Regions from separate parts of the Tumebacillus amylolyticus genome, predicted to be linked through region 3. Evidence: riboswitches for the same ligand, from Rfam matches in the RefSeq annotation. Region 3 holds a riboswitch; each other region holds the start of a gene.
What was found. A riboswitch is a leader RNA that binds a small molecule or an ion and turns the genes downstream of it on or off. The one in region 3 is predicted to bind thiamine pyrophosphate.
Positions count from the first base shown of each region.

Region 1: another riboswitch for thiamine pyrophosphate. It lies ahead of JJB07_RS08905 (ECF transporter S component); the one in region 3 lies ahead of JJB07_RS00760 (solute carrier family 23 protein).
Region 2: another riboswitch for thiamine pyrophosphate. It lies ahead of thiC (phosphomethylpyrimidine synthase ThiC); the one in region 3 lies ahead of JJB07_RS00760 (solute carrier family 23 protein).

Region 1 covers NZ_JAEQNB010000002.1:398,661-402,814, forward strand. Annotated here, with positions in the region: gene JJB07_RS08900 (ABC transporter ATP-binding protein) at 1-923, opposite strand, end outside; gene JJB07_RS08905 (ECF transporter S component) at 923-1,510, opposite strand; TPP riboswitch at 1,643-1,749, opposite strand; gene JJB07_RS08910 (copper amine oxidase N-terminal domain-containing protein) at 1,859-3,202, opposite strand; gene uvsE (UV DNA damage repair endonuclease UvsE) at 3,313-4,154, opposite strand, start outside.
Region 2 covers NZ_JAEQNB010000002.1:344,287-348,440, reverse strand. Annotated here, with positions in the region: gene JJB07_RS08645 (DMT family transporter) at 1-854, shown strand, start outside; gene JJB07_RS08640 (LysR family transcriptional regulator) at 871-1,752, shown strand; gene JJB07_RS24205 (hypothetical protein) at 1,784-1,909, shown strand; TPP riboswitch at 1,974-2,086, shown strand; gene thiC (phosphomethylpyrimidine synthase ThiC) at 2,171-3,811, shown strand; gene JJB07_RS08630 (hypothetical protein) at 3,857-4,072, opposite strand; gene JJB07_RS08625 (RluA family pseudouridine synthase) at 4,069-4,154, opposite strand, start outside.
Region 3 covers NZ_JAEQNB010000001.1:151,320-155,473, reverse strand. Annotated here, with positions in the region: gene JJB07_RS00765 (LuxE/PaaK family acyltransferase) at 1-521, opposite strand, end outside; gene JJB07_RS00760 (solute carrier family 23 protein) at 583-1,893, opposite strand; TPP riboswitch at 2,004-2,119, opposite strand; gene JJB07_RS00755 (DsbA family oxidoreductase) at 2,132-2,779, opposite strand; gene JJB07_RS00750 (hypothetical protein) at 2,935-3,837, shown strand; gene JJB07_RS00745 (sodium:solute symporter family protein) at 3,892-4,154, opposite strand, start outside.

The DNA of each region.
Region 1 (4,154 bases), on a different contig from region 3:
CCGGGGTGGATGGTGACGTTGAGACCTTGCCACACGACATGGCCGTTTTTGTAGCGAAGCCCTGCGTCACGGACGTCCAGAATCGGAGCACCGTCGGTGCGGACCGGTTCTCTTTTTCCCGAAGTCAGTTGGGTTTCCAGACGTTCGGCCAGCGGATGCGGCACGGTGGCCAGAAGTTCCTCCCATGTGACGGGCCAGAGCTTCGGCTGCCAGATGCCGTACTCGCGAATCATCTCAGCGTGTTCCCGCAAGACTTCCTGCGGAGTTCCGTCCGCGACAATCTGCCCCTCAGCATTGAAGAGCAGCACGCGGTCGACCCACTCGATGACCCCGTCCAACTTGTGCTCGATGAGCACGATCGTTTTCTGCCCCTTGAGTCGGCGGAGGTCTTCGATAACCAGTTGCGTGTTCAGCGGGTCGAGTTGCGCGGTCGGCTCGTCGACGAACAGCACGTCAGGTTCCAACGCCAGCAGGCATGCCAGCGCCAACCGTTGCTTCAGCCCGCCCGAAAGCTCGCGAATCGGAGTTTGGAGCGGGATGTCGAGACGGACGTCGCGCATCACGTTTTCGATGATCCCGCGCATGTCCTGACGCGGCACCAGACGATTCTCCAGCGAAAACGCGATCTCATCTTCCACCGTCAGCATGCAAAACTGCGCATCCGGGTCTTGAAACATCACGCCCACACGATCCGGGCGGGTGACGGTGCCTTTGAACCACGCTTCAATCGAGCGCGGGATGATGCCGGAGAGGACTTGCAACAACGTGCTCTTGCCGGAGCCGGAAGGGCCGAGGAGGAGCACCGCTTGATTTTTTTCAATGGTGACGTTCATCTCCCGCAACACGGGCGTATCACGGTCAAAAAATTGCACAGACACCCCTTCACTTGCGAGAAAGGGTGTCTTGGTCGTCGTCGTATTCATTAGAAGGACGGTTTACGGTCCGTCTTGCTGCGGATCAGTTGGTAGGAGTTCAAAACGCCCGTTTTCGCCAGCAGGTCGCCGACGATTTTGCCGAGCACGCCGGCAAACAGGGCGCCGGAGAGCAGACGCAGAGCGATTTTGAGGACCAGCATGCCCGTGGTGAGGTCCCCGATGTAGCCTTGGTAGTAGTCAATCGGCACACTCGCCGCCGCCGAAGCCATGCCTGCGAGAATCACGGTGCCCATGTTGAAAGTACGATAGCGGAAACCCGCGAAAATAAGTTCAGCTGCTGCGCCTTGGATCAAGCCGAACACGAGGGTGCTCAGGCCCCATTGACCGCCAAAAATCATTTCCACAAAAGCGGCTGCCACTTCGGACAGCATCGCGATGCCCGGTTTTTGCACGATGTACGCGGTGAGGATCGACGCGACGAACCACAGGCCGTAGATAATTTCAGACGAACCCGGAAGCCCTGCCTCCATCACGTTGTACAAAAAGCCCCAACCAAAGTACGCGACCCCGCAAATCATCGAAAGAATGACGGTGATCATGACTTCTCTGAAGTTCACGACACGACTAGTCTTCATGTCTTACTTCCCCCTTAGATAGTCTGACACGAGTTCGTTGCATAAAAAAATCCTCTCCCGGTTCCCGGCAGAAGATTCGTTGTTGGTAGACATCAGACGACAAACACATGCCCTGTTGCCTCGCACATGCCATCGCAGTCTCCGTCACTTCCTCACGCCGGTATTACCCAGGATCGAGTTCAGAGGGTTGGCGCGGATCTCGCCTCTCAGCCATTTGTACGGCACCCCTAGCAACTGCTCGTATTCAATTAAGTACTCCCCCATTGTAGTCCTCGGACAAAGTGTTTGTAAAGGGAAAAAAAGCGCCCACGTCACGGGAGCGCTTTTTCCCTACCCTCTCTTACTCTCTTACATCTCCGGGTCGATCGTGTCCACGACCCAGCCTTTGCCTTGCACCTGTACGAGCGTAATGCCGACGGAGTGATCTCCTTGAGTGTAGCGGTAGGTTTTTTTATCGGCTGTGGAATCTTGCACGGTCGTCAACACGCGCAGGTCGCTGCGATTGACAGGTTCTTTCAGCCAACTCAGTTTCGGGATGGCTGCGTTCATGGTCTGCGCAGCATGGCTGTTCCACTCGTTCGGAATCCCGCCGCCTTCGTCACCTGCGTAGTAGCCCCGCATCTGCCAGAGCGTGTCGTACGCACCGGCGTCCGGATTCTGATACGCCCCCTTGGTGTACTCATTCGTGTACGCCGCGAGTTTGTCGAACGCATGGCTTGCCGGATTGTATTCGTACAGCTCCTCCTTGGACGAGCCCGTTGCATCGTAATCTCGGCTGGAAACCACGACCTTCAGCTTGCCATCGAGCGTGAACACATCCGCCCGAATATCGCCAAAGAAATTCTCGACCTCCACCGGCTTCCCACCGTCACCAAGCGAATACGCGGACAACCACATGCCATGCATCCCCGCTCCGCCCGAGATCAACGTCAACGTCTGCTCCCCTTGAGCAACCGTCTGAATCGTGGCACCCGTTTCAAACTTGGATTGAAGTTTCGTCTCCGAACCGTCCGATTTGACGAAATACACTCCGTCAGGCACATGCCCTTCCTTGCGCGTCACAACGGCGGTGTAGGCATCCCCCGTCGAGGAAAACTTGATCCCCGACTTCACCGCACCGATCAATTCCCCCGGATGCTTGGCGGCAAATGCCTGCAACCACGCAAGCCCGTTCGACTCCGGCAACGAAACGATGTTGACGAGCCTATCGCTTTCACTCCACTGCACCAACGCGCCCAAGTTCTCGGCGACGAATCGCGCCGGGACGTAGACGTGGTCTTGGTACGAGATCGCGACATAACCCTCGTCGAGCTTTTTTTCCTGCCCGTCAAAAACGAAACGGACGCCCCTCGTATCCACTGTGATCGCGCCTTTGGCCGGCTGGTACGTGGCGGGCGGCGAGATCGTCGAGCCCTTGCCCGATTGGAAACGCACCGTCTGCGTCGCTTCGTCCCACGACACATCCGCCCCCATCTGCTCGGCAACGAACCGCGCCGGCACGTACATGTGGTCCTGATACGAAATTACGGTGTACCCGTCACCGAGAAATCCCCAGTTTCCATTAAACGCAAAGTCTGTAAACGTGCTCTCCGCCGTCACCTTGGCTGCGAACGTCGCTTTCGGACTGACGAAACCGCTCAGAAGCAACACCAGTGCCGCCCCCGCTACCATCCATTTTTTTCTGGATTTCAAAGTAAACCCTCCATTCCTCCCAAACTTCTACTCACAATGTAACACCAATCCCAACCCAATTGAAGAAAAAAATTCCTGCACCGTCCCGTGACGGCCAGGAATTCTTTTTCCTACATCGTGAGCACGGCCCCTTCGATTCGCTTGATGCCCCGGACTTTTCCGAGGTCTTCCGCGAGTTTGAGGCAGGCGAAGTCTTTCTGCTTGGCTTCGACCATGACGTCGATGCGCGGGAGACCGTGCTGTTTGCAAGCTTTGAGGAACACCAACAACCGCTCCGGGTCGATGAAGTCGCTGTGGGCCCGGAAGTCGCTCTCGTCTTTGGGGGAAGAGACGTGCATCTTCATCGGGGTGTCCCCCCACGTAGCGGCGATGCGCGGCAGGAGTTCGAGGGGCGTCTGCTCGCTTGGGTTGCACCAGTCGTGGTGAATGTCGAACATCATCGGTTGCCCGACTTTTTCACAGACTTGAAGCGTTTCAAGCAGGGTGTAGGTCTTGTCATCGTTCTCAAACGTAAGTCTCCGCCGCACGCTGTCCGGCACGAGCGGGAAATTGTCGTAGAGGGTCTGGGTCGCTTTTTCCTTGTCTCCGTAGACCCCGCCGATGTGGATGTTGACTTTGTGCTGGTGATCGAGCCCCATTCCGTCGAGGAGGTCGGTGTGGTATTGGAGGTCTTTCAGAGCGGCGGAGACCACTTTTTCCGAGCCGTTGAGCAGAGTGAATTGGTTGGGGTGCATGGTGAGCCGGATGTCGTGTTGCTTGGCAAAGTCGCCGATGGCTCGTAACTCCTCCGGGTACGTCGCTTTCACATCGATTCCCACATCGGGATGAGTCGCCAAGGGAATGACCGACGACGAGAGCCGGTGCAGTTTGATCCCGTGAGCGGCGTTGAAATAGAGGACGCGTTGCGTGGCGCGCAAGTTTTTGCGACCCACCTCAATGGCGCGGGCCATCG
Region 2 (4,154 bases), on a different contig from region 3:
TGAAACCGAAAGATTATCTCATGCTGTTTTCACTAGCCGCCATGTGGGGCTCTTCGTTTTTGTTCATGCGCGTGGGAGCTCCGGCTCTGGGGCCGGTGGTCTTGATTGAACTTCGCGTGTTGTTGGCGGGGATTACGTTGCTCGGGTTTGCAGCGGTGCTCAAGCACAAGATCCGGATTCTTCACCTGTGGAAAAAATACTTGTTGCTCGGCACGTTGAACGCCGCGTTGCCGTTTTGCTTCATCGCGACGGCGGAGTTGCATCTGTCTGCTTCTCTGGCGGCGATCTTGAACGCAACGACGCCGCTTTTTACAGCGGTTGTGGCGTGGGGATGGTTGAAGGAACCGTTCACGTTCAAAAAACTGCTCGGCATCTTCTTCGGTATCTTCGGCGTTGTGGTGCTCGTCGGTTGGGACCCGCAGAACAGCGGAGAGTCCATTCTCTGGTCGGTGGTCTGTTCTTTGCTGGCTGCGTTGCTCTACGCCGTCGCGGGCGTTTTCTCGTCCCGAGCGTTCAAGGGAGAGACTTCGATGGACATGGCGATCGGGCAGCAGTTGGCGGCTGCGCTGGTCTTGTTGCCGGTTTCGTTGTTCGTGCTGCCAAGTGAGTTTCCGTCGATGGATGTGGTCTGGTCGGTCTTGGTTCTGGCCGTTTTTTGCACGGCGATCGGGTACTTGTTGTATTTCGGGTTGATGAAAAGTGTCGGACCGGTCAAGGCGTTGACGGTGACGTTTATCGTTCCGGTGTTTGGCACGATCTGGGGGGCTCTGTTCTTGGCGGAAGCGATTACGGGGCAGGTCTTCGTGGGGATGCTCTTGATCCTCATGAGCGTGTTCTTGGTTTCGAGAAAATAACACAGGGGGTGAGAGCATGGATGTCAAACTGCTCCGCACGTTTGAGATGATGGCGAAAGAATTGAACTTCCATCGCACGGCAGAACGGTTGTTTCTGGCTCAGCCGACCGTCTCGGTTCACATCCGTCAATTGGAGGAGCAGGTGGGCTATCCGCTGTTCGAGCGATCGGGGCGCAAAGTTCGCTTGACCGCTGCCGGTGAACGTTTTCGTCTGCATGCCCAACGAATCTTGCAAGCGCATGACGAGGCTTTGTCAGACTTGGCTCGTTGGAAGGCAGGGTATGACGACCGGCTCGATCTCTTGCTTTCTCCCGTTTGTGCCGAGCATCTCTTGCCGCCGCTGTGGAAGCAATTTGCCACGGTGCATCCAAATGTAGAAGTTCGAATCTACACGACGCGTTCCCCTTCTGTCGGGCCGGGCATTGCAGCCGGGCGTTCCCATGTGGGCATCGGCTTGTTGCCGTCCCAGCATCCGGATACGGAGACCAGCATTTTTACCGAAGGCGAAGTCGTGTTGGTGGCACCGCGTTCGATTGACCCTGCGCGTACCGATTATCGCGAGGTGCTGTTGGATCATCCGCTTTTGACAGAGAATCATCCCGAGTATTGGGAGCAGATTCTGCATCAACTGCATGAAACACAAGCGCCGATCCGCCCGATGCCGGTCAACCAGACGCATATCACGCGCAAATTAATCATCGAGGGTTTAGGGGTGTCGTTTTTGCCGCGCATGGCGATTGAGGAGGATCTGCGAGAGGGGCGGCTGGTGGAATTGCCGACGCCTGATCTGCGTTTGCCAAGGGTAAGCACGTATATCATCACGCCGCGCAACAAGGAATTGCCAAGAGCGGCTCAAGATTTTTTGGCGCTGTTGGCATGGAAACCTCCGCTTTCGTGATACAATAAGGACATGGAGGTGTTTCGGAACTATGAAACTGCGCCAATTGATGATGGTAGGTCTGCTGGTCGTCGTCTCCTTGACGTTCACCGGTTGCGGTGGCAACATGGCCGCTCATGATGCACAAGGCCACATGAACATGAACATGCACGAGTAAAAAACAAAACCGCGGACAAAAGTCTTGCGGTTTTTTTCATTTTAAGATACATTGACAAAGACAACTTCAGAGACACGGGAGCTTGGTTGAACCAGGCTGAGAGGATGGGAAGTCTACCATCGACCGTTTAACCTGATCTGGGTAATTCCAGCGGAGGGATCGCACGTGTGTAGAACGCGAAGGGACCTCCCTTTGCGTTTTTTTATTGTCCTCCGGGAAGGCATGAAGTTGAGCAGATCCTCAGACTGGGAGGTATGTTTCATGTCCACCGAAATTCAGAAGTTCCCCAACAGCCGCAAGGTCTACGTCGAAGGGTCGCGCGCCGATGTGCGTGTGCCAATGCGCGAGATCGAGCAAAGCGGTGACAACGCTCCGATCCGCGTGTACGACACGAGCGGGCCGTACACGGATTCGCAAGTGGAGACGGATATCGAGCAAGGGTTGGACGCGTTGCGTCGTCGATGGATTCTTGAGCGGGGCGATGTCGAGGAGTACGAGGCTTTTTCCGGGCAGAAGGTTCGACCGCTTCGAGCGAAGCCCGGCCGGATCGTGACGCAAATGCACTACGCCAAGCAGGGGATGATCACACCGGAGATGGAGTTCGTCGCCATCCGTGAAGGGTTGAGCCCGGAGTTTGTGCGATCGGAGATTGCAAGCGGACGTGCCATTCTCCCGAACTGCGTGAACCATCAGGAAAGCGAACCGATGATCATCGGTCGTCATTTTCACACCAAGATCAACGCCAACATCGGCAACTCCGCCGTGACGTCGTCCATTTCCGAAGAGGTGGAAAAAATGACGTGGGCAATCCGCTGGGGTGCAGATACGATCATGGACCTGTCTACAGGCAAGGACATCCACACCACGCGCGAATGGATTCTCCGCAACTCGCCGGTTCCCGTGGGCACCGTGCCGATCTACCAAGCTCTTGAAAAAGTGAACGGCATCGTCGAAAATCTGAGCTGGGAAGTCTACCGGGATACGTTGATCGAACAGGCGGAGCAGGGCGTCGACTATTTTACCATTCATGCGGGCGTGCTTTTGCGCTACATTCCGCTGACGGTGAACCGTGTGACAGGCATCGTGTCCCGCGGAGGTTCGATCCTGGCGGCGTGGTGTCTGGCGCATCATGAGGAGAACTTCCTCTACACGCACTTCCGCGAGATTTGCGAGATCTGCGCCCGCTATGACATTGCGTTTTCGCTGGGGGACGGATTGCGTCCGGGGAGTATCGCGGATGCCAACGATGAGGCGCAATTTGCCGAGCTGCAGACGTTGGGCGAACTGACCAAGATCGCGTGGGAGTACGACGTGCAGGTCATGATCGAAGGGCCGGGCCACGTGCCGATGCACAAAATCAAGGAAAACGTCGACCTCCAGATGGAGATCTGTCACGAAGCACCGTTCTACACGCTGGGTCCGTTGACGACCGACATCGCACCGGGGTACGACCATATTACGTCTGCGATCGGTGCGGCGATGATCGGCTGGTACGGAACGGCGATGCTCTGCTATGTCACGCCCAAGGAACATCTCGGGCTCCCGAACAAACAAGACGTCCGCGACGGTGTCATTGCGTACAAAATCGCCGCCCACGCCGCCGATCTGGCCAAGGGACATCCCTCCGCTCAGTATCGGGACGATGCGCTGTCGAAAGCCCGCTTTGAATTCCGATGGCACGACCAGTTTAACCTCTCGCTCGATCCTGAGCGCGCACGCGAGTTCCACGACGAGACGTTGCCCGCGGAACCTGCCAAGACTGCGCATTTCTGCTCGATGTGCGGGCCGAAGTTCTGCTCGATGCGCATCTCGCATGACATTCGCGAATCTGCCGAAGTTCAACTGGGTCTGAGAGAGAAATCGGAAGAGTTTCTCCAATCAGGAGGCAAGATCTACCGCTGATGCATGAAAAAAAAGCAAGGCACCTCTTCGGGGCCTTGCCTTTTTTTAGTAGCGGCGTTTGCGGGAGTAGAACTTGCCGATTCGGTTCATGCCGAGCAGGGCGAGGAAGGTCCAGCCGTACCCGATGACGCCGAGCAACCAGAGCGGAGCGGGGGTCCCGGCTGATTTAAATCGCCACCAGATCACCGTGCCGGAGACGGCGACGAGAAAGGAGACGAAGGTGAGGAGGTTTTGGAGCAGGAGGCGTTGCTTTTTTTTCATGCCTGTGTTCCTTCTTTCAAATGGGCCTGCAGAGAGGCTAAGTCTAAGGGAAGCGGGGCTTCGAACGTCATGGCTTCACCTG
Region 3 (4,154 bases):
TAATAAAAACCGCTGTCCTCCGTCCCGAAGTTCTCCACCGCTTTCGTGAGATAGCGGGAGAGGGAGGAGTTTTCGTTGACATCGGCGGCGGGTGAGAGCACCAAAATCGCCATTTTGTCACGACCTGCCATGACAAATTTGCGGAACGGCGGCACCATCGACGCATCCCAGACTTGGAGGGTCGGATGGTAGTTCCGACCCTTTTTTGTCGGATCGGTACTGCCGCTGGTCATGAAGACCGCTTGGGCCTCCTCGACAGGCTCGCAGCTCATCGTCAGCTCCTTCCATGCTTGGAAGGGGATCGGCGGGATGTCTTGCCAATGTTTCACTGTGAGGGGGGACTTGCGGCGGGCTTGGCAGTATTTTTTGTAAGCGGGGTTGTGTTGGAATTGGTAGGCGAACAAGTCCAATGCCAGTTTGCCGAATGCCTCATTATGTACGCTCTCTAGATTGGAAGAGTCTGCGAACTCCTCGATATAGCTCAGCACGCGTTCCACGATACGCTCCGATGCTTCGCGCATGGTTGAATCCCTCCTGTTCTCCTCGAAAAAAAGGCCGACACGCGGTCGACCTCCCTCTTCCCTACTCTGCTCGACGCCCGAACACACGCGGGATCTGCACCAAGACCGCTTGCAGAACCACCGCAGACAACGCGCCGACCAGAACTGTATTCGTCAAAAACGGAGCGGCCCAGCCTGTGACTCCGTTACAAGCTTGCGGCAAAGCTACTGCCAGCAAAAGCGAAAGACCTGCCACCAATCGGTTGCTCTCGGTCTTCTCCATTCTGCCCAAAATCGAGACGCCGGTGATCACCAGAGACGCCGCCGCCGGCAAAAACAGACCGCCGACCACCGCATCGGGAGTCGAAGCGAGCACCGCCCCTGCCTTGGGCACGAAGCCGAGGAGGATGAAAATCAACCCGGCCACTATTACCGTAAACCTCGACCCAATCCCTGTCAAGCGAAGCAGGGAGACATTCTGCGCATACGCCGTGGTCGGAAAGCCTCCAACAAGTGTGGAGAGCATCGAGCCGACAGCCTCTCCCGCGAATCCGTTGCGAATTCGTTTGCCGTCGAGCGGGACGCCGACATACTCGGCGGCGACCGCGTAGACGCCCATCGCTTCAATCACTGCGACGATGTAGGCCACGAAAAATGTCGCGAACACGCTCCAATCGAGCGTCAAACTTCCATAAGGCAGCCATTGCGGGAGACCGAACCAAGCCTTTTCCCCCACGCTTGCAAATGACAGCTTGCCCGTTGCGAGTGCAATTCCGTCGCCCACGACCAATGCGATGAGAAATGCGTAGGATCGCCAGAGCCCTTTTCCAAAAGCAGAAAGCAAGATGACGAGCAGTGCGGTGGGAATCGACATCGCGAGCGTAGACCCGCTTAGAAAAGTAGGCGTTCCCGCCGAGCCGCCGAGAAATTCGTACAAGGTAAAGCCGGAAAGTGCAAAACCGACGACGGCGATTACCGTACCCGTTACGACAGGCGTGAAGAGCACACGCATTTTTTGCAGAACGCCGGTCAGGGCGAGCAACAGGACGATGCCTGCGCTCAACAGAATTCCGCCGCCTGCCGCCCCGAGACCTTTCGCTTTGCCCGCCGCGATCATCAGCGCGTCAAACGCCGCCGACGGACCTTGCACGACAGGCAAGCGTGCGAGTCTCATCGCTTGTAACAGCGTCACAACCCCCGCCGCTAAAAAAATCGCGTTGACCATGTTCGACGCGACGGCGACCGGCAACCCGATCAGCGCCGCCACGAACAGCGGGTCCAGCCAGACGTTCGACACGATCACATGCTGCAAGCCGTAGAGCAGAGTCGGCACAGGAGCCAGCTTGTCCTCCAAGCCCACGGCGAGTTTTTGTTCATTTCGTTCTTCTTCCACGTAAGTCCCTCTCCCTTTCCATTCGTAAAGGTTGCAAGTAAGTAGGGCACAGCAAAAAACCGCCCCTGCAGAGGAGCGGTTTTTACAAACACCACGATGGTACCCGTTTTTTTGAAAAACAGGGCCTTCCCTCCGCTGGCATTACCCAGATCAGGTCAACCAGTCGGCAACGGAGTTTCCTAGCTGCCCTCTCAGCCCGTTTCCACGAGCTCCTGTCGGTTTTACCATAGCAGTGACTTCAACAGCCGTCAATCCCACAGGCCATGCCGTCGCCTGGGGACTTTTGTTTGGTGTTGGCGAGTTCTTCGTCGATGATGCCTTCGAGTGCGGCTTGACCACGGACCCCTTCGAGGACGGTGTTGCCGATTTTGATCGTCGGCACGACTTGGATGTTGGCTTCGTGGTAGGCGTGGTGGAGCGCTTTTTGATGAACTTCTTTGTATGTTCGCGTTTCGAGGGCTTCTCGGAAGGCTTTTTCGTCCAAGCCGATTTCGCCTGCCAGTTTGGTGAGGACTTCGACGCTTCCGATGTCCTGCTCCTCTTGGAAGAACGCCTCGAACAGGCGGTGGTTGTATTCATTTGCTTTGCCGTGTTCCTTCACGAACTGGAACCCTTCAAACGCCAGATGGGTATGCGGTTGCGGGGAGACGCGGGGCAGGACCATTTTCAGCCCGAAGCGCTCCGCCATCGGATAGACCGATTGCGCCCACGCTCGCTGGAGATAGTCGCCCTCGACAAGCAACGTTTCATTGGGATACGGCCGCAATTCAAACGGCATCCATTCGACTTCGACGTCCTTGCCTGCGATTGCTTTTTGTAGCGGAACCTCCGCTAAGAAGCAGAACGGTCAGACATAGTCCGAGTACACCTGAATTTTCAACGTCATGTGATTCACTCCTATTTCAACAGGGTATTGGCTCAGTATACGCATTCTTATCCTGCACTTCTGTCAGATGGATTACGCGAAACTTTATATACAAATATGTTTCCTTAGTGCTATACTGAAACAAACAAATATTTCCAACAAGGAGTGAGCGATTTATGTTGAGCGAAAAGTATCTTGAACTTGGATTGATCGGATTAGGTCGGGCCGGTGAGGAAGGCGGTTGGTTCGGCGGACATACGGGGGCGGCGGTTTTGGCCGCTTTCTATATGAGTCGGGAAGAAAATCTGCCGGAGCATGTGCAGGTGGGGTTGCAACGGATGGCGGATCATTTTATTTCGAAGTTCCCGAAGTTGTTCGTGCCTTATGAGAAGGAGCAGGCCGACCCGGCGTTGCTGGAAGTCGTACTCGACGGCCTGCGGGCCAATGCAGCTCGTCTGAGTCATTCGGGGCATGGTCTCGCGTATGGGTTTCTTGCTTTGCGTGCGCTGACCGAGCGTCCCGACATGCTGATTCCAAGCCTTGTGAACGGGTTCTCCGTCACGTTGACGGAATCTTCGAAGGGCTCCGGCAACCGCTACTACGGGCTTGCGGACTACAGCACGTTCACCGTGGAGCAGGTCACGGAGATTCCGGCTTACAACAGTCTGCAAGATCTGGCGGAGCGTGCGTTGGAGGAGTGTCGGGTGATCGTCCCCACCATGACCCTTGGCGAAAAACGCTACCACTTCACAGGCGAAGTCGAGCATGGACTCACCCACGCGCAAGCTCTGATGGAGTTCGACCGTCTGGGGTACTCGTTCTTGACGGAGAGCGGCATGGTGAACCATCGCATCCAGATGCAGTTGAACCGCCGAATTCCGGAGGAGGTCCTGCACATGGAGATCGTGAATCCCCCGTTCGAGTCCCTGTTCGCGCCCGAATACTGGGAAAACGTCTACGATGACCCGCACTGCCTCAAAGTCCCCTACGCCGCTCTCTACCTGCTGAACCGGCTGCCGCAGGAGAAGCGTGCCAAGGCAGAGCGGGATGTCTGCAAGATTCTTTGCCAGATGAAGTAGAAAAAAGGCACTCCCACAACGAGTTGGGAGTGCCTTTTTTTGCAAGTGCCTCTCTTACATGGCCTCTTCTAGTAAAGTGCCACCGGTTTTTGCTTCTTGCTCTCCAAAAAGGAACTCCGTCACTTGGTTCTCTTGACGTTTCCTCACGAAGAACGGGTTGAGCACGGAGACCACGACGAAGTTCGCCGCCAGCCCCCAGAAGCCTTCGTAGATGCCGTGGGCCGAGTTGGTTGCGTAGACGGTGAAGGTGACAATGAGTCCGACGACCAGACCGGAGATCGTCGCTTCACGGGTTTGCGATCTCCAGAACAGCGAGA